2 regions of the Bacillus cereus group sp. MYBK79-1 genome follow, and region 2 is predicted to be linked to the other one. Evidence: riboswitches for the same ligand, from Rfam matches in the RefSeq annotation. Region 2 holds a riboswitch; the other holds the start of a gene.

Region 1 (9,279 bases), on a different contig from region 2:
TTAGTCATCACAAAATTACGTTTTTGGTAAAAACGTAACGCATTCATATTATCATTTGTTGTAATAAGCCAAACCCGCCCGCACCATTCTTCTTCTGCAACTTGTAATACATAATCTACAAGTTTCGTCCCTATTCCTTTTCTTTCTTCAAAGCTATCTAAAGATACAATTTGGCACATATTTCCGGTCACTTCATACGTTATAATTCCAATTATTCTGTCATCTGAGAGCGCAGCAAATCCTGGCAACTCTTCTAACTGATGCCCCTTACCACGTGAAACCATCAATGAACTCCCCCAGTTCTCACACATGAACATTCGGATTGTTTCTTTCATCGCTGGCGTAATTTTTTGTATATACACCATTTCCTATTTCTCCCCTTTTCTATCATTGTGATACAATGTAAGTGTATCACATGTAACGGTATTTGGAGGATGAGGTAAAGTATGAAACGTTTTTTTGCAGCATTGTTTACTATACTAGGTGCGATAACTGCCCTTGGGATTTTCTTTACAAATAAAGTGATGTACTTAAAGAAAAAAACAGAGGAAGAAGTACTCGAAAGAGAAACGAAAAAACATTTTCGTATAGAGGATTTTGATGCTCTTCATAAAGAAGAAATTCATATTCCTTCGCAATTCGGATATGATCTTCACGGATATTACATTCCTGCTGGTCATTCCAATAAGTTTATGATTTTTTGTCACGGCGTAACTGTAAATAAAATGAACTCTGTAAAATATGCAAGGTTATTTTTAAACAGAGGGTATAATGTCGTTATTTATGATCATCGTCGTCATGGTAAAACTGGCGGAAAAACAACAAGCTATGGATACTATGAAAAACATGATTTAAAATCTGTCGTTGACTGGCTAAAAATTCGTTTTGGAACAAATATAACACTCGGTATTCACGGTGAATCTATGGGAGCTGCAACACTTCTTCAATACGCAGGACTTGTAGAAGATGGTGCTGATTTCTATATTGCAGATTGTCCTTTTTCTGATTTTTACGGGCAATTACAACACCGTTTAAAGGTTGAATTCCATTTACCTAAATGGCCTTTATTACCTTTAGCAAATGCTTTTTTAAAAGTGCGTGACGGTTATACGATTCGCGAAGTTTCACCAATCGATTGTATAAAAAATATTAACAATCCCGTCCTCTTTATTCATAGTAAAGATGATGATTATATTTTAGCTGATATGACGAAAGCACTATATGAAGCAAAAGAAAACAATAAACAACTTTATATTGCAGAACACGGCACACACGCTTGCTCTTATAACGAAAATAAAGAAGAATATGAAGCAGCCGTTGATCAATTTTTAAATTCATATGTAAAAGAAACAAAAAACAGGCTTGCATAAGCCTGTTTTTTTATTGCGCTAAAACGTCTGTAACTTGTTCCATATTTTCAGAAATCCATTGCACTGCATCATCTAACGTTGGAAATTCTGTCGTTTGAAATGTTACTTCATCTTGAAGTAACCAAACATCTTTTGCCTCTTGTCCTACACCTGCAATGGACCAATGTAATAAACTATATGGATGATTATCATTCAAAAATGATACCCACGTGCGCTCATTTGCAATGTTTCGTAATGTATGTAATTGTTTGTCCATCTCTCGTCACCTTACTCTAGTCAGTTATGAAAACTATTATAACACTCTCTTCTTTCTCAAACAAAGTGCTCTTTTTATATTGTCAAGCACTTCCCTTGATTATATGATGAAATTAAGCGTTTGGGAAGGAGGGATAACGTTGGCGAAAGTACAAATTAAAGTAAATGATAATGGCTCTTTTCGCGTTACAGGGGACGTGGAATTAGTCGATTCACAAGGGAATGTATTCCCAGCAAAACCGGCATTTTCTTTATGCCGTTGTGGTTTATCAAAAAATATGCCTTATTGCGATGCTTCGCATAAAGGGAAATTCGAATCTGTTGTTAGAGCACCAGAGACAGAATAATTTCACATGTGACATGCACATTTTTTGTGCATGTTTTTTCTTTTTATCAACTCCGTTATATCCCTTCTCCTTACAACATTTCTAATACTTCTGTCTCCATTCCAGCCTACATATATTTTCACATAATTCTTCACATTCGAACATTTTTTTCTAGCCTTTTATTTTTTTTGTGCTATAATTTGAGCAAACAACATCCTTCGGGGTCGGGTGAAATTCCCAACCGGCGGTGATGAAGTGCAAACTTCTAAGTCCGTGACCCGTTTTCAACTCGAAAACGGTGGATCTAGTGAAACTCTAGGGCCGACAGTATAGTCTGGATGGGAGAAGGATATGTTTCTAGTTTTTTATATAGTGAATACACTTTTATTTCAGTATGCATATTTTTAAAGATTCATTTTGATTCTTTATATATGTTTAGTTTTCTATACTTATTTTTTATACTGAAATAAAAAGAGACAACTAGCGTTTGAAAAATTCGATATTTTGCTAGGTTTTTTCCTTATGCAAAAATATCAATCATCGTTAGGTTTCTTTCCTGTACTTTCGTATTCGAACTATATTTCTAGAAATCACGTCTCCCAAACCCCAAGGATATAAAATCCTTGGGGTTTTTTGATTTTTTCAGGAGAGGTGAAGAGAATGACAGATCAAGAATATATGAGGATTGCTCTGCAGTTAGCAGAAGGAACATCTGGACAAACAAGTCCAAATCCTATGGTTGGTGCTGTTGTTGTAAAAGACGGAAACATCGTCGGTATGGGAGCTCATTTACGTGCTGGTGAAGAACACGCAGAAGTTCATGCTCTTCATATGGCTGGTGAAAAAGCAAAAGGAGCTACCGTGTATGTAACACTTGAACCGTGTAACCATTTTGGAAAAACACCACCTTGCTGTGAATTGCTCATCGAAAAGGAAGTTAAGCGCGTTGTAATTGCTACCCTTGATTGTAATCCGCTCGTTTCTGGTAATGGAAAAAGGAGATTAGAAGAGGCTGGCATCGACGTAACAACTGGTGTTCTTGAAGCGGAAGCAGTTTTATTAAATCGCTACTTTTTTCATTACATGAAAACGAAACGTCCATTTGTAACAATAAAAACAGCAATGAGCTTAGACGGAAAAACAGCGACTGTCACTGGTGACAGTAAGTGGATTACAGAAGAAGAAGCACGAGCTGATGTTCACCAATATCGCCATACACATGATGCAATTCTCGTTGGAGTGAATACAGTTATAGCTGATAATCCACATTTAACAACAAGAATTCCTAACGGGGGTAAACATCCTATACGCGTTATTTTAGATACCCATTTACGAACACCACCATCTTCTCATGTCATAACAGATGGTTTAGCACCGACTTGGATTTTTGTCGGTAAGGATGTAAATAAAGAGAATATAGCTTCTTATGAATCTGAAAATATAGTGATATTCCAAATGAAAACGAAGCAAATTGAAATTAAGGACCTCCTTTTCTTGCTTGGAGAGAAGCAAATTCTTTCTCTATTCGTTGAAGGAGGACAATCGATTCATGCAAGTTTCTTACAAACAAAGTATTTCAATGAAATTGTAACTTATATAAGTCCAAAATTAATTGGTGGGAGAGATGCCCCTACTTTATTTGGCGGAAATGGTTTTTCAACATTACAAGATGCACTTTCCTTGGAAATTCAAGAGATGAAACAAATTGGCGATGATATAAAAATTGTTGCGAATACCCGAAGTGAGGTGACGGAATGTTTACAGGAATTGTAGAAGAATTAGGAACGATTGCAAACATGCAACAAAGCGGAGAAGCAATGAAGTTAACGATCCATGCAAATAAAATTTTATCCGATATCCACTTAGGTGATAGTATCGCAGTTAACGGTATTTGCTTAACTGTAACGAGTTTCACAACAACTTCATTCACGGTGGATGCAATGCCTGAAACGATGCAATCAACATCACTTCGCATGCTTAAACCGCACTGTAAAATAAATTTAGAACGTGCAATGGCTGCAAACGGACGATTCGGTGGACATTTCGTTTCAGGACATATTGATGGCATCGGAACGATAGTAAGCAAAAAACAACACTATAATGCCGTCTATTACAAAATAGCTATTGCTGATGAGTTATTGCGCTATTGTTTGCATAAAGGATCCGTTGCTGTTGATGGAACGAGTTTAACAATATTTGATATAGACGAATCTTCCATTACAATCTCACTCATCCCGCACACAGTAAGTGAATCTGTTATCGGAGAAAAAAATGCCGGTGACATCGTAAATATTGAGTGTGACATGATTGGTAAATATATCGAACGCTTTATTTCTAAACCTGTAAAACGAACAGGTTCAATGACCGAAAGCTTTTTACAAGAAAACGGATTTTTATAAGGGGGAAGCATGATGTTTCATCGTATTGAAGAAGCTCTAGAAGATTTAAAACAAGGGAAAGTCGTAATCGTATGTGATGATGAAAACCGTGAAAATGAAGGCGATTTTATCGCTTTAGCAGAGTATATTACGCCAGAAACAATTAACTTTATGATTACACATGGGCGCGGCCTCGTTTGTGTACCAATTACGGAAGAGTACGCAGAACGTCTACAATTAGAACCAATGGTAGCTCATAATACAGATTCGCATCATACTGCATTTACAGTGAGCATTGATCACGTTTCTACAACAACAGGGATTAGCGCTCACGAACGTGCAACTACGATACGAGAGTTGTTAAATCCTGCATCAAAAGGTGCTGATTTCAATCGTCCTGGACATATCTTTCCATTAATTGCGAAAGAAGGCGGTGTTCTGCGCCGTGCTGGTCATACAGAAGCTGCTGTCGATTTAGCACAGCTTTGCGGAGCAGAACCAGCTGGCGTCATTTGCGAAATTATTAATGAGGACGGTACGATGGCTCGCGTACCTGATTTACTGCAGTGTGCAAAACAATTTGATATAAAAATGATTACAATAGAAGATTTAATTGCTTATCGCCGCCACCATGAAACATTAGTGATGCGAGAAGTGGAAATTACATTACCTACAGATTTCGGTACTTTCCATGCAATTGGCTATTCTAATTCATTAGACTCGAAAGAGCATATCGCACTCGTAAAAGGTGATATTTCAACGGGAGATCCTGTACTTGTACGCGTTCATTCAGAGTGCTTAACAGGTGATGTATTTGGCTCGTACCGTTGTGATTGCGGACCACAACTCCATGCTGCACTTGCTCAAATTGAGCGTGAAGGAAAAGGCGTTCTTCTTTATATGAGACAAGAAGGTCGAGGCATTGGCCTTCTGAATAAGCTTCGCGCTTATAAGTTACAAGAAGAAGGCTTCGATACTGTAGAAGCAAATGAAAAGCTTGGGTTCCCAGCGGATTTGCGTGATTATGGTATCGGCGCTCAAATTTTAAAAGATTTAGGTTTACAACATTTACGATTATTAACGAATAATCCGCGAAAAATTGCTGGCTTACAAGGTTATGATTTAGAAGTAACCGAGCGTGTCCCATTGCAAATGCCAACAAAAGAAGAGAATAAAACGTATTTACAAACGAAAGTAAACAAATTAGGACATTTACTAAACTTATAATAAAGGGAGAGATTCATTATGGTATTCGAAGGTCATTTAGTTGGTACAGGATTAAAAGTTGGGGTTGTTGTTGGACGTTTTAATGAATTTATTACAAGTAAGTTACTCGGCGGAGCTTTAGACGGATTAAAGCGTCACGGTGTAGAAGAAACTGATATCGATGTCGCTTGGGTTCCTGGCGCATTCGAAATTCCTTTAATCGCTAAAAAGATGGCTAATAGCGGGAAGTATGATGCTGTTATTACGTTAGGCACTGTAATTCGCGGTGCTACAACACATTACGATTACGTTTGTAATGAAGTGGCAAAAGGCGTTGCATCTTTATCACTACAAACAGACATCCCAATTATTTTCGGTGTATTAACGACAGAAACGATCGAGCAAGCGATTGAACGCGCGGGCACGAAAGCTGGTAATAAAGGCTATGAATCCGCCGTTGCTGCAATTGAAATGGCTCACTTATCAAAACAATGGGCATAAAAAAAGAGGCTGCGGCCTCTTTTTTTATTTCTTTACTTTTTTCCGTACATCTTTTATTAATTCATCCATTGTTTTTCCTTCTGTTTGTATACGAAGCGTTTGTGCTGTTCTCCATACATTCTCTCTTTTCTTCGCTTCTTCTATAATAGTAATTTCTTTTCGTACTTCCTTTAAATCTTTCCCTTCTGTTTTCAATCCAAAATGTTCAGCTTTCGTTCGAAAATGTTGTTCAATTCGTTGTTGCATCTCTTTTTGTTCAGGATTTTCGGCGGCCTTAACTGGATCAGCACTTATTGCTTTTAGTAAAATGAGACAAATCATTATCGCTAATATATATTTGTGCATGTAAAATCCTCCAACCCAATATAAATTACATATTTACTATGTACAATTGGGGCTTGGAAAATTCGTCCACCAAAATTCTTTTTTTCGCTCAAAAACCAATAGTATCAAGTGTTTACAACTATTTATTACATTTTATTTACAAAAAAAAGCAAACTCTTTTACAAGTTTGCTTTTATCTATCTTATAATGCACATTCTTCAATCTCAAATCCTAAATCTTCAATCATACCCCAGTCTGCAGTCGGCTCTTGCCCAGCTGTTGTTAAATAATCCCCGACAAAGATAGAGTTTGCTGCAAATAAACCGATTGGCTGTACAGAACGTAAATTGATTTCACGTCCTCCTGAAATGCGAATTTCTTTCGTTGGGTTTACAAAACGCATCATCGCCAGTACTTTTAAACATTCTACCGGCGTTAATACTTTTTGTCCTTCAAGCGGCGTACCCTTTACAGCAACAAGGAAATTACATGGAATTGAATCTGCATCTATACGTTGTAATTCGAATGCAATTTCAGCACGCTCTTCTATTGTTTCTCCCATTCCAAAAATTGCACCAGAGCATGGTGAAATACCCGCTTGTTTCGCTTTTTGAACTGTATCAACACGATCGTCATACGTATGAGTGGAGCAAATGCTTTCGTAATTATTCGCATGTGTATTTAAGTTGTGGTTATAACGATGTACACCTGCTTCTGCTAAACGTCCTGCTTGATCTTCGTTTAAGAAACCTAAACAACAACAAATCTTTAAATCTGTCGTTTCACGAATCTCCTTAACTGCTCCAATTACGTGATTCACCTCTTTATCCGTCGGACGACGACCAGATGCCACAATACAATACGTACCCGCTTTACGGCGAATTGCTTCATGCGCTCCTTCTACAATCTTTTCCTGCGTTAGCCATGCATATTTATCGATCGGTGCTTCTGAAATAATAGACTGTGAACAATATCCGCAATCTTCAGGACATAAGCCAGATTTCGTATTAATAATCATATTCAATTTTACTTTCTTACCAAAGTGATGATGGCGAATGATGTAAGCAGCATTCATAATTTCTAACACTTCTGTATCATCAGCTTCTAATATAGCTATTGCATCCTCTTTCGTAATCATTTTCTCTTCTACTACGTCATATGCAAGTTTTTTCCAATCCCTTTTTGTTTGTACTTGTTTCATTTCATCTCTTCCCCTCTTTTGTTATATGCATAAATAAAGCGTGATACGTTGCCATTATCCCTTCATTTTCCGTGAAGTCTCTTTCGTATATGCGAAGCATCGCACGAAAGAGTGAGGGACTTTGACAATATGTTTCTTCATTACTATTGGTTGCTCCTACTTTTCGAATAGAATGTAGAAACTCCCTAACTTCTGTAAATCTTTCTATGTAACATGTTTCAGAAACATGTACATCCCCTGTTTCTATTTCACAAATATGGCGCAACTGATTTTTCGAATAAAACCGTTGCCCAATCGATGTTTCATTTTGTATATTTTTTTCTTCTTTCGCCCGCTGGAACGAAGCATGCAACTCTTGAAATGTTTCCTGTCCAAACGTTGAAAAGAGTAATATCCCATCTATAGACAAATGATGAAATAAATTTCTTATCACTTGTTTTAAATCATTTAGCCATTGAAATGTGGCATTTGAAATAATGACATCATACGTTTTTTCTAATCGTAATCGTTCGATATCCTCACAGTAAAATGTTACATTGTTCACATTTTTTCTAGCTTTTGCAACTGCAATCATACTTTCAGCAAAATCAATAGCTGTAATATGTGCTTTCGGAAATAAGTTTGATAATTGCTCTGTAACATATCCTGTCCCGCATCCAAGTTCTAAAATACGTATCGATGCATTTGCACTATATCGCCGATTCAATGTAGAAAGTAATGACTGTGCCATCTTTTTTTGTACATTTGCATATTGATCGTAGGATACAGCTGCCACGTTAAACCGTTTTTGTAGTAACGTTTTGTTGATCATGTCGTATCCCCTCTACAAATTGAGTTATCTCACTTCCACAATATTCAAAATTCGTTACGCATAATGCGTGTCCAGCCTCCTTTACTACCTTGAGCGTTGCAGTTGCAGTCTCAGCCATACTATGCGCTGCAGACAATGGACATATTACATCCTGCTCTCCGTGAATAAGTAGTATAGGTACTTTAACTTCTTTCAGTTCTTCTCTCATATCTGTTTCTATTAAATAATCTAAACCTAATTGTAAAGACTGAATACAATCACCTTTAAAGTGTTTTATTATATCTTCAAACCTTTTATTCTCTTTCAGCTCATCTTTCGTAAACATATTTTCATAAAAACGCTTGAGCGTATCTTCTTTCTTTCTCGCCAAATTCTTTTTCAGCCGTTCTACATGCAAAGCATTCCATCCACTCGTATAGTCGCTCGTATTTGTAAATTTGGCAGTACCACCAATTAATACGATACCTTTTGCCTTAATCTTTTTATGAGCTTGAACTGCCGCTAACGCCCCTAGTGACCATCCAACTAAAATTACATTTTCATCCTTTGCTACCTCTATTATTCGCCCCGCGAATTCACTTTGTTCTTTCACATTACGCCAATTGATACATTGAACAGAATACCCTTTAAAATACGGCAGAACTAAAGTCCAAACATCTTCTTCCATTCCCCACCCAGGAATAAAAATAATCTTTAGCTCTTTCATACTAAAAACCCCTCTTCTTTACCAATGCGTATAATATGCTGAATAGCCCAATTCAAATCAGCTATTGTATGTTCGGACGTAACTGCAAAACGGATCCTTGAACTATTAACTGGAACCGTTGGTGGACGAATTGCAATTGCTGCAATACCTACCTCTTGCAACCTTTTACTAAACCGTAAAGCTGTTTCATTTAAACCGACT
Region 2 (9,279 bases):
AAGCAATTTTAGATGATATTGTGCAAACGAAAGAAGAAATTAATGAGTTTGTTCAAATCATTTATGATGAATCCGTTCGTTTAGGTAAACTTGTAAATGAATTGTTAGATTTAGCGCGTATGGAAAGTGGTAATGTAGAGTTACATATCGGTGAAGTAGATATTCATCCTTTCGTTGAAAAAATAGGTCGTAAATTCCAAGGGATTGCAAAGGATAAAGAAGTCGAATTAACGGTTGATTTCCAAAATCCAATTGAGCAATACCCGTTTGATGCAGATCGTATGGAACAAGTATTGACGAATTTAATTGATAACGCAATTCGTCATACGAATGCAGGCGGGCATGTAACGCTTGTAATTGATACGAAAAATAATGGACTTATTTTTGAAGTGCAAGATTCGGGCGCTGGTATTCCCGAAGAAGATATTCCATTTTTATTTGATCGTTTCTATAAAGCTGATAAAGCAAGAACACGTGGGAAAAAAGGTGGAACAGGACTCGGACTTGCGATTGCAAAAAATATTGTGCAAGGCCATGAGGGGAAAATTGCTGTTTCAAGTGTTGTTGGAGAGGGAACTACATTCTCTGTATATTTACCGAATCGTATAATTTAGATATGCGTTTTTAAAGTTGATAATGAATAAAGTTCTACTGTTTTTATTTTTTTGTAAATCAATTAAATAAATAATAGTAGAACTTTTTTCTATCTTAGTCGAATGAAGAATAATAAGAGGGGTGTCGTAAAGCGATGAAACTATACACAAAAACAGGAGATAAAGGGAAAACAAGTGTAATAGGTGGCAGAGTGGATAAAGATGATATCCGAGTTGAAGCATATGGCACAATAGATGAGGCGAATTCTCATATTGGGTATGCGATGAAGAAGCTACAAGGCGGGTCTTTCGGAGATATTTACAATGAACTTGAAAATATTCAACATGAATTATTTGATTGTGGAGGAGACTTGGCGATAGTAGCAGGGAAAATCCCTTATAAAGTGACGATTGAAATGGTCGAAAGCTTAGAAAGAAGGATTGATTTGTATATAGAAGAAGCACCGCCGCTAGAGCGCTTTATTTTACCAGGTGGAAGCGAACCGGCTGCTGCTATTCATATGGCACGTACAGTTGTAAGGCGAGCAGAACGATGTATAGTGTCTTTACAAAAAGAAGGAGAAATCAATGAAGTTATTCTAAAGTATGTAAATAGATTATCTGATTATTTGTTTGCAGTAGCTAGAGTAATAAATGCTCGATTACAAGTAAAAGATGTAGAGTATAATCGTAGTGCAATCGTTTTTCGGGATAAAAATGAGAAGGAAGTGGAGTGATCCACTTTCTTTTTTTGTATACTTTTTTCTGTAATATACCAAAATAGAGAAGGTATGGTGGTAATTAGAAAACGGAGGATGTATATGAAAGTGTTAAAATGTGGCGTCATGTTATTGACAGTATTGTTTTTATCTCAATTACATGTGTACGCTGAGGGAAATCAATGGACATGGCCTGTTGAAGGACAGATAAGTGATTATTTTGGGACAAGGCACGGAAAACACTACGGTATAGATATAGCGGCACCGATCGGCGCGCCTGTGGCAGCAATTCAAGAAGGTAAGGTAACAAAGTCTTATTATTCCAGTAGTTACGGAAACGTTGTATTTATTAAACATGGAGAATATGAGGCTGTATATGCACATTTAAATAAGAGATATGTAGTTCAAGGGGATTATATTTCAAAAGGAAAAATAATTGGAGAAGTAGGAAATACAGGAGAATCGCGAGGTGCGCACTTGCATTTAGAAGTTCATCAAGGAAGATGGACGATGGCGAAAAAGAATGCGATGAATCCGTTGCTTGTTTTACATGAACAAAGAAATGAAGCCGTTTCTTCATCATTATATGTCGTCCAAAAAGGGGACACTTTAGTTAGTATTGCACGGAAATTTAGTATGTCAGTTAAGGAAATAAAAGAAAAAAATGGCTTGCAGCAAGAGCTTATTTATCCAAATCAACAATTATACGTAAAGTAAAAAAGAGCTAGTTTAACTAGCTCTTTTTTTACCAAAAAATAAAGACACATATAAATCCAGAAATAGCTAAGTAGCTATATAAGTAAAATACTTTCGTTCTTGTTTTTTCATTTGTTCGAAACAGTACAATAGTCGGTTCAATTAAACCGATTGTTAAACAAAGTAAACCAAGAAGCATAAAACCGATTGAAATGGAGTACAGGGCGATTTGTGGTGCTTGAAATGGAATCATCCATTTTAATAAAAATGCAATAAGTGCAGTGTAGCAAATGCTGCCGATGTACTTATTCAATGGTGCATTAGAACGAAAACCTGGAAGTTTTTTCAAGAAAGAGCGGGACACAACTTCAGTTTGTAAAGATGTATGCTCTTCAATTATTTTTTGAGCTTCTTTTCCTTTTTGGAAAATGGATAATATCCAGTTTCGCTCCCCTTGGAAAATAAATTGAGAGGTTGTTAAATAATGATCCACCTTCACTTTATTCCAACTCTTCCACGGATGACGCTCACATAATTTTAATTTACTTTCTGTTTTTTTATCATACTGATAAATACTGATGCCATCCTCGTCGAAAGCAGCATAGTATGTCTCGCTTGAGAATGTGCCTAAATCAATTGGGCAGTAGAAAAGTAATTCTTTTTTTAAGTAAAAGTATTCTTTTCGTAAGTTTTTTTTCATTGCTTCTCGAATAGAGTGTCTCTTTTCTTTCTCCATGACATTTCCTCCGTAATCCAGAAAATGTTCTTATCTTAACAATTCAACATCTTATCACTTTTAATTATATATGACTAGGGGATTCATAGGAGAAATGCCGAATACTAAAAAATATGGGGTGTATTGTAAAATAAAATGACTAGTTTTGGTTATATAAAATTAATAACTTATTTTTAATAAGTTACGCTTTTTTTGTTCACAATACGATCATGTTGTTGTATAATGAAATGGAAAATAGAATATCGGTCTATCTTCGGGGCAGGGTGAAAATCCCGACCGGCGGTGATGAACTATATGTGATTTTGTTCTAAGCCCGCGAGCCGTTAAGGCAGGATTTGGTGTGATTCCAAAGCCGACAGTACAGTCTGGATGGGAGAAGATGGAGGTTCAAGCGTTCAAAAAAGATATGGATTTGAACGTCTGTTTGATGTGCCTTAAATTCTCCCTTTGTGTAAAACACAAAGGGTTTTTTCGTTCTATGAAAAAGTAGGCATAGCAGAACCTTTCCACTTTCCATGAGAAGATCGATGGAAAAGGAGAGAGAAAGATGAAACAAAAAAACAGTGTATTGCAGATGGTGAGTGTAGCGATGCTAAGTAGTATTGCATATTTACTGATGATGTTGGACTTCCCGTTCCCTGGACTTCCGCCATTTTTAAAGATTGATTTTAGTGATGTACCAGCTTTAATTGCTGCGATTATTTTCGGGCCAGTTGCAGGGATAATTGTAGAGGCGATAAAGAACATTTTACATTACGGGATTCAAGGGAGTTTAACGGGAGTACCAGTTGGAGAAATAGCTAACTTTATTGCAGGATGTTTATTTATTGGACCAGCAGCTTTCTTATTTAGGAAGTATCGTACTGTTAAAAGTTTAACGACAGGATTAATGCTAGGGACAATTACAATGGCGCTCATTATGAGTGTATTAAATTACATCATCATATTCCCAGCTTACACTTGGTTTTTAAATTCACCAGCTATGTCTAGCGAAGCTATAAGAACGACGGTTGTAACTGCAATCTTACCATTTAATTTGATTAAAGGAATTGTTGTGACAATTGTATTTGTAGCGTTATTCTCACGCCTGAAAGTATGGGTGTTTGCAAAAATGAAAAATGCATAAATGTAAAATAAAACCATTAGTAGTATGGAACTACTAATGGTTTTTTATTAAGTAGAATGAAAATAGAAAACAAAAAATATCCCTCATATTAATGAGGGATATTTTTTGAAGTTAATAAAAGACTATTCGAATTTTAAAGAGTCGCCATCAAATGATTCATCAGCAACTTTAATTGAGTCAGTTGGACAACCTTCGAATGCATCCATCATATCTTCAATTAATACATCTGGAATTTCAACGATACCTTGGTTATCGTCTAATGTTACAAACGCAATACCTTCATCATCATAATCATAAATGTCTGGTGCAGCAGCGCCGCAAGCACCACATGCGATACAAGTATCTTTATCAACGATTGTATATTTTGCCATCTTTTTTCCCTCCTGATAATATGTATGTGAAAAGCTCGCCATAAAAATTATAACCTTATTGTAAAACGGTTTTTAAAACTTTTCAACATAAAATTATAATGATAATCCTTATCAATTAGAGTGTCAACTAATTTTTGCATTATGTCATAAGATTTTCAAAATACGTAAATGTTATTTCGTTTGGTACAATATACTATATACAAGTACATAGTGCCGATATGATAAGTTTAATGAGTAACGTAGAATGGTGCAATCATACTAAAAAGTAATTAAGTTAGATTGAAAGGTGGAAGCGGTAATGCAACTACAATATACTTTATTGTATTGTTTAAAACAATTGAATGGTGAAAGGACCGTTTCTTCTATTTATTATTTATTAAAAGGAAAACGATCTTCGCAAACGTTACAAGATGGGAATATGTTCCGAATTTCATTTTTGTTTGGAATATATAAATCGTTAAATAGAACAGACTATGATCGTGAAGTTACAAAGTTGTTGCAAGCAGATTTGATTCAAGAAATACATGAAAATACATATTTGTTAACATCTAAAGGTAAAATGCAGTTGCATACATGGGAGGAAGTGTATGCTTTTCCCGCGCATTTACATGGTTTGCACTATGGTGAATTAGGTGAAACATTTTGGAAACGATTATCATTAATTATTCAAACTATATCTAATTTACAACAGAATAATACGAAGTTTATTCCTATTCAACAAGATACAGAAATAATGGTGTGGGTAAAACGCTTTTTAACAGGTGTACCATATAGGCGAAGTGAATTGGCGAAAAGATTATGGAAAGAAATACATAATCTTTTAGGAAAAGGTGATGTGGTAGAAGCGACGATTGTAACATATCGATTAACAGGATATGAACGTATCGGTTGTACATTGCAGCAATTAGCGGAAATTACGAAACAAGATATATTCCAGGTGTATTTTTTATTTTGGGGTACAATTCACTTCTTTATACAAGAAGTTCGCGATAAAGAAAATGAATTTCCGCTATTAGCTGAGATTATCTCTTATCCAAATGAGAGAGCTGAATTATTTAGTTTATCAACGAAAAAAACATATAATTTTTGGAGACAAGGACGCTCTTTAGATGAAATAGCGATAATTAGAAATTTAAAGGTTGCAACGATAGAAGATCATTTTGTTGAAATTGCTTTGAGGGAAAAAGAGTTTTCAATCGAGATGTTTATGGAAAAAGACAAAATAGATAGAGTAACAAAAGTAATTGAGGCATTACAAACACGTAAGTTGCGTGAGTTGAAACAAGCGGTTGGAGAGGGTATCTCTTATTTTGAAGTTCGTCTTGTATTGGCGCGGATGGAGGGTATAAATGAAGCTTGAGGAATATTTATATAGATGGTTTGGATATTCTGAATTTCGTCCAGGGCAAAAAGGGGTAATTACAGATTTATTAGAAGGAAAAGATGTTATAGCGATGCTCCCGACTGGAAGAGGGAAGTCTATGTGCTATCAACTTCCAGGGCTAATGCAAGAAGGAACAGTACTTGTTGTATCACCATTATTATCTTTGATGGAAGATCAGGTTACACAATTAAAGTATGTAGTGAAAAACCGAGTAATAGCATTTAATAGTTTTCGGACATTACACGAAAAAAGAGAAGCGATGAAAAAATTAGCTTCATATAAATTTATTTTTGTTTCACCAGAGATGTTGCAGTCGGAAGTGTTAATAAGAGAATTGAAGAAAGTTCATATTTCATTATTTGTTGTGGATGAGGCTCATTGTATTTCACAATGGGGTTATGATTTTAGACCAGACTATAAAAAACTAAATGTAGTCATTGAGAATATCGGGTCTCCTGCGGTGCTAGCATTAACGGCGACAGCGACGAAAGATGTACTCCGGGATATAGCAGAGAGTTTGAGTTTAAAGAATGTCGCCCAGCATGTATACTCTATTGATCGTCCGAATATTGCAATGGAAGTACAATTTGTGGAGACGATAGAAGAGAAGAAAGAGGCGCTTTTGGACCAGGTGATGTATTTGCAAGGACCAGGGATTGTATATTGTTCAAGTAGAGCGTGGACAGAACGTTTAACGGAATATTTAAGAGGAAAAGGCGTGACTGGTGTCGCTTTTTATCATGGGGGTATGGAACATGAAGAGCGTATGTTAATTCAACAGCAGTTTATGAATGACCAGTTGCAGCTTGTAATATGTACAAGTGCTTTTGGTATGGGAGTAAATAAGTCGAATACGAGCTATATTATTCATTTTCATTATCCGACTAATATAGCTTCCTATTTACAAGAAATCGGAAGAGCTGGAAGAAATGGTGAACCGAGTATAGCTATCTTACTATGTAGTCCGTTAGATCACGATTTACCAATTTCAATAATTGAAGATGAATTGCCAAGTCAGTCGCAAATACAATTTTTATTCTCTTTACTACAAGAAAGAATGTTTCAAACGAAAGAATTACCAATAGAAGAGGTAGAAGAAATTTGTTATAATGCAGCAAGATTTAATGAACAATATTGGCGTTTCATCCGCTATCATCTCGAACAGCTTGGAATCATACAACAGCGAAAATTAAAATTAGAGAGCTTGTCAGATGAAATTATGAACAGATTAATAGCTGAAGTAGAAATAAGGCTACGTAATAAGTATAGTGAGCTAGAAAACATGAAATCATGGATACAAGTGAAAGGATGTAGACGTGAATATTTGTTGCAACAGTTCAGTTATAGAAAAGAGAACGAGTTAAAAAATTGCTGTGACTATTGTGGTATTACAAAAACAGATTATAAAAAAAGACAAGCGCAACAATCGGATTTCGACTATAATTGGGAAACAGAGTTACAAAAGCTTTTCGGTCTAGAAAAGATGGGGGAATGATGGACATTCAAAGGCATAATATTGAAGATATGAGTCCGAAAGAAATAAGACTGAATCTGTATATCACACAGTTCATTATTATCGGTATCGGTTGTTTACTAGCATATATATTATTCCGAGATATAAAATCGGTGTATAGTCTGTGGAAATGGGAACCGGTGTCTATACTTATAATAGGTGGCTTTTTGGCGATTGGTATTGTGTTATTAGATTATGTTGCAATGCGAGTATTTCCAGAGTCTTGGTTTGATGATGGTGGTATTAACGATAGGATGTTTCAAGGAATGTCAGTTATGCATCTACTTGTTATTACGTTCATTATCGGCTTTGCAGAAGAATTTTTATTTAGAGGTGTAGTGCAGACTCACTTTGGAATTGTGATAGCGAGTTTAGTATTTGCAGTGTTACATATTCGGTATATAACAAAGCCATTTTTGTTTTGTTTCGTCTGTTTCATTAGTTTTGTCTTTGGTTACGTATTTGAATGGACAGGAAATTTGTTTATAACAATCTTTGCACACTTTCTTGTTGATTTTATAATGGGACTCCAATTAAGAAAATAAATGGAAGGTGGTGGTGAACAACATGAGAAAACGAATTCCTGATTTTGAAGAGGAATTAGAAGTTGAGCGAGTGGAAGAAAAAGAAGGTTTACCGCCGCGTAGTGAAATTCATAGAAATAAAGAGAAAAAAGAAAAGTTTAAAATGAATCATATTTTCGTCCGGGTTTTAACATTTCTATTCATATTACTACCAATTAGTATTTTATGGTATACAGATAAATATATTCAGGTGACAAGTGATGGTAATAACGCTGGGAAAAGTGCGTTTGAGGTCATTTTCTTTGATTCAGCTAAATCTGAGTCTGAGGCAACATCTGAGAAAGTAGTAACGCATACGGTGAAAGAGGGAGAAACTTTAGAAAGTATAGCGAAGCAATATTTTTCAGATGAAACTGGAATTGAAGTAATTAAAAAGTATAATGATTTACAAGAAGATGAAGTGAATGTAGGTCAAGAAATAAAAATTCCGATAAAAGAAAAGTCCGCAAAGCAGGATAGCTAGTAACATACCTACTATAAAAACTGAGGATTATCTTTATGAGGAAGGGAGTAAAAAATATATGATATGGATTATCTTATTAAGTGCTCTCATATGTATTGGTATTATATTTCTTCTTGTAATGTATACAGAAGCGATGCGTAATACTGTGTTAGAACATACTTTACTTTTTGAAGAATTTCCGAAAAGTTTTCAAAAAGTAAAGGTGTTTTTTATTTCTGATATTCATAGAAGAGTCATTTCAAGTTCATTAATTGAACAAGTAAAAGGAAAAGTAGACCTTGTAATTATTGGCGGTGATTTAGCGGAAAGAGGCGTCCCTTTATCGAAAATCTCTGCAAATATACAAAAGTTAAGAGCGATAGCTCCTGTATATTTTGTATGGGGAAATAATGATTATGAGATTGAATATCATGAATTAGATGCTTTGTTATTAGAAAATAATGTGAAAGTTTTAGATAATACAAGAGTTGTATTTGAGTCTGAACTAGGAGAAAAAATTTGTTTACTCGGTGTAGATGATGTTGGTTTGAAGCGTGATCGTTTAGATTTAGCGTTGGCTGATTGCAAAGAAGATGGTTTTCGCATATTAATTAGCCACAACCCTGATATAATAAATAAAATATCTGGAAAAGAACAAATTTCACTTGTGTTAAGTGGACATACACATGGAGGGCAGATTCGATTATTCCCATCTAAAAAACATTTAAAAGGTGGCGTATATAAGCATTCAAATATGACTCTTTTTGTTAGTAATGGGTATGGAACAACGTTGATTCCACTTCGCTTCCGAGCACCTGCTCAAACACATATTATTACGTTATGCGGAGGGAAATGATGCCAACTCTAAACGGAAAATATAACATAAAAGCTGTTTCGAATATAATTGGAATTCAGCCGAGTACGCTTCGTGCATGGGAAAGACGATATCAAATTATTGCCCCAAAGCGGAATCATGCGGGGCATCGATTATATACAGAAGAGCATATTCAAACTTTGAAATGGTTAATGGACAAGGTTTCTTCCGGCATGATGATTGGACAAGCGGTTCAATTATTAGAAGGGAATCGTTTGCAGCGTAATGTTCAAAAAGAAAT

The links. Region 2 has a riboswitch for FMN ahead of ACTFOB_RS13990 (ECF transporter S component). Riboswitches for the same ligand answer to the same signal wherever they lie in the genome.
Positions count from the first base shown of each region.
Region 1: another riboswitch for FMN. It lies ahead of ribD (bifunctional diaminohydroxyphosphoribosylaminopyrimidine deaminase/5-amino-6-(5-phosphoribosylamino)uracil reductase RibD); the one in region 2 lies ahead of ACTFOB_RS13990 (ECF transporter S component).

Region 1 is NZ_JBQAEO010000016.1:52,034-61,312, forward strand. It holds gene ACTFOB_RS21300 (GNAT family N-acetyltransferase) at 1-365, opposite strand, end outside; gene ACTFOB_RS21305 (alpha/beta hydrolase) at 447-1,370, shown strand; gene ACTFOB_RS21310 (DUF2552 family protein) at 1,381-1,626, opposite strand; gene ACTFOB_RS21315 (CDGSH iron-sulfur domain-containing protein) at 1,730-1,972, shown strand; FMN riboswitch at 2,162-2,305, shown strand; gene ribD (bifunctional diaminohydroxyphosphoribosylaminopyrimidine deaminase/5-amino-6-(5-phosphoribosylamino)uracil reductase RibD) at 2,612-3,724, shown strand; gene ribE (riboflavin synthase) at 3,706-4,350, shown strand; gene ribBA (bifunctional 3,4-dihydroxy-2-butanone 4-phosphate synthase/GTP cyclohydrolase II) at 4,363-5,556, shown strand; gene ribH (6,7-dimethyl-8-ribityllumazine synthase) at 5,575-6,036, shown strand; gene ACTFOB_RS21340 (hypothetical protein) at 6,061-6,381, opposite strand; gene bioB (biotin synthase) at 6,563-7,561, opposite strand; gene bioC (malonyl-ACP O-methyltransferase BioC) at 7,563-8,372, opposite strand; gene ACTFOB_RS21355 (alpha/beta fold hydrolase) at 8,338-9,078, opposite strand; gene bioF (8-amino-7-oxononanoate synthase) at 9,075-9,279, opposite strand, start outside.
Region 2 is NZ_JBQAEO010000007.1:118,857-128,135, reverse strand. It holds gene resE (sensor histidine kinase ResE) at 1-614, shown strand, start outside; gene ACTFOB_RS14005 (cob(I)yrinic acid a,c-diamide adenosyltransferase) at 749-1,330, shown strand; gene ACTFOB_RS14000 (peptidoglycan DD-metalloendopeptidase family protein) at 1,415-2,029, shown strand; gene ACTFOB_RS13995 (hypothetical protein) at 2,058-2,744, opposite strand; FMN riboswitch at 2,990-3,129, shown strand; gene ACTFOB_RS13990 (ECF transporter S component) at 3,292-3,870, shown strand; gene ACTFOB_RS13985 (ferredoxin) at 3,993-4,241, opposite strand; gene ACTFOB_RS13980 (helix-turn-helix domain-containing protein) at 4,540-5,601, shown strand; gene ACTFOB_RS13975 (RecQ family ATP-dependent DNA helicase) at 5,591-7,120, shown strand; gene ACTFOB_RS13970 (lysostaphin resistance A-like protein) at 7,120-7,683, shown strand; gene ACTFOB_RS13965 (LysM peptidoglycan-binding domain-containing protein) at 7,706-8,185, shown strand; gene ACTFOB_RS13960 (metallophosphoesterase) at 8,244-9,020, shown strand; gene ACTFOB_RS13955 (MerR family transcriptional regulator) at 9,020-9,279, shown strand, end outside.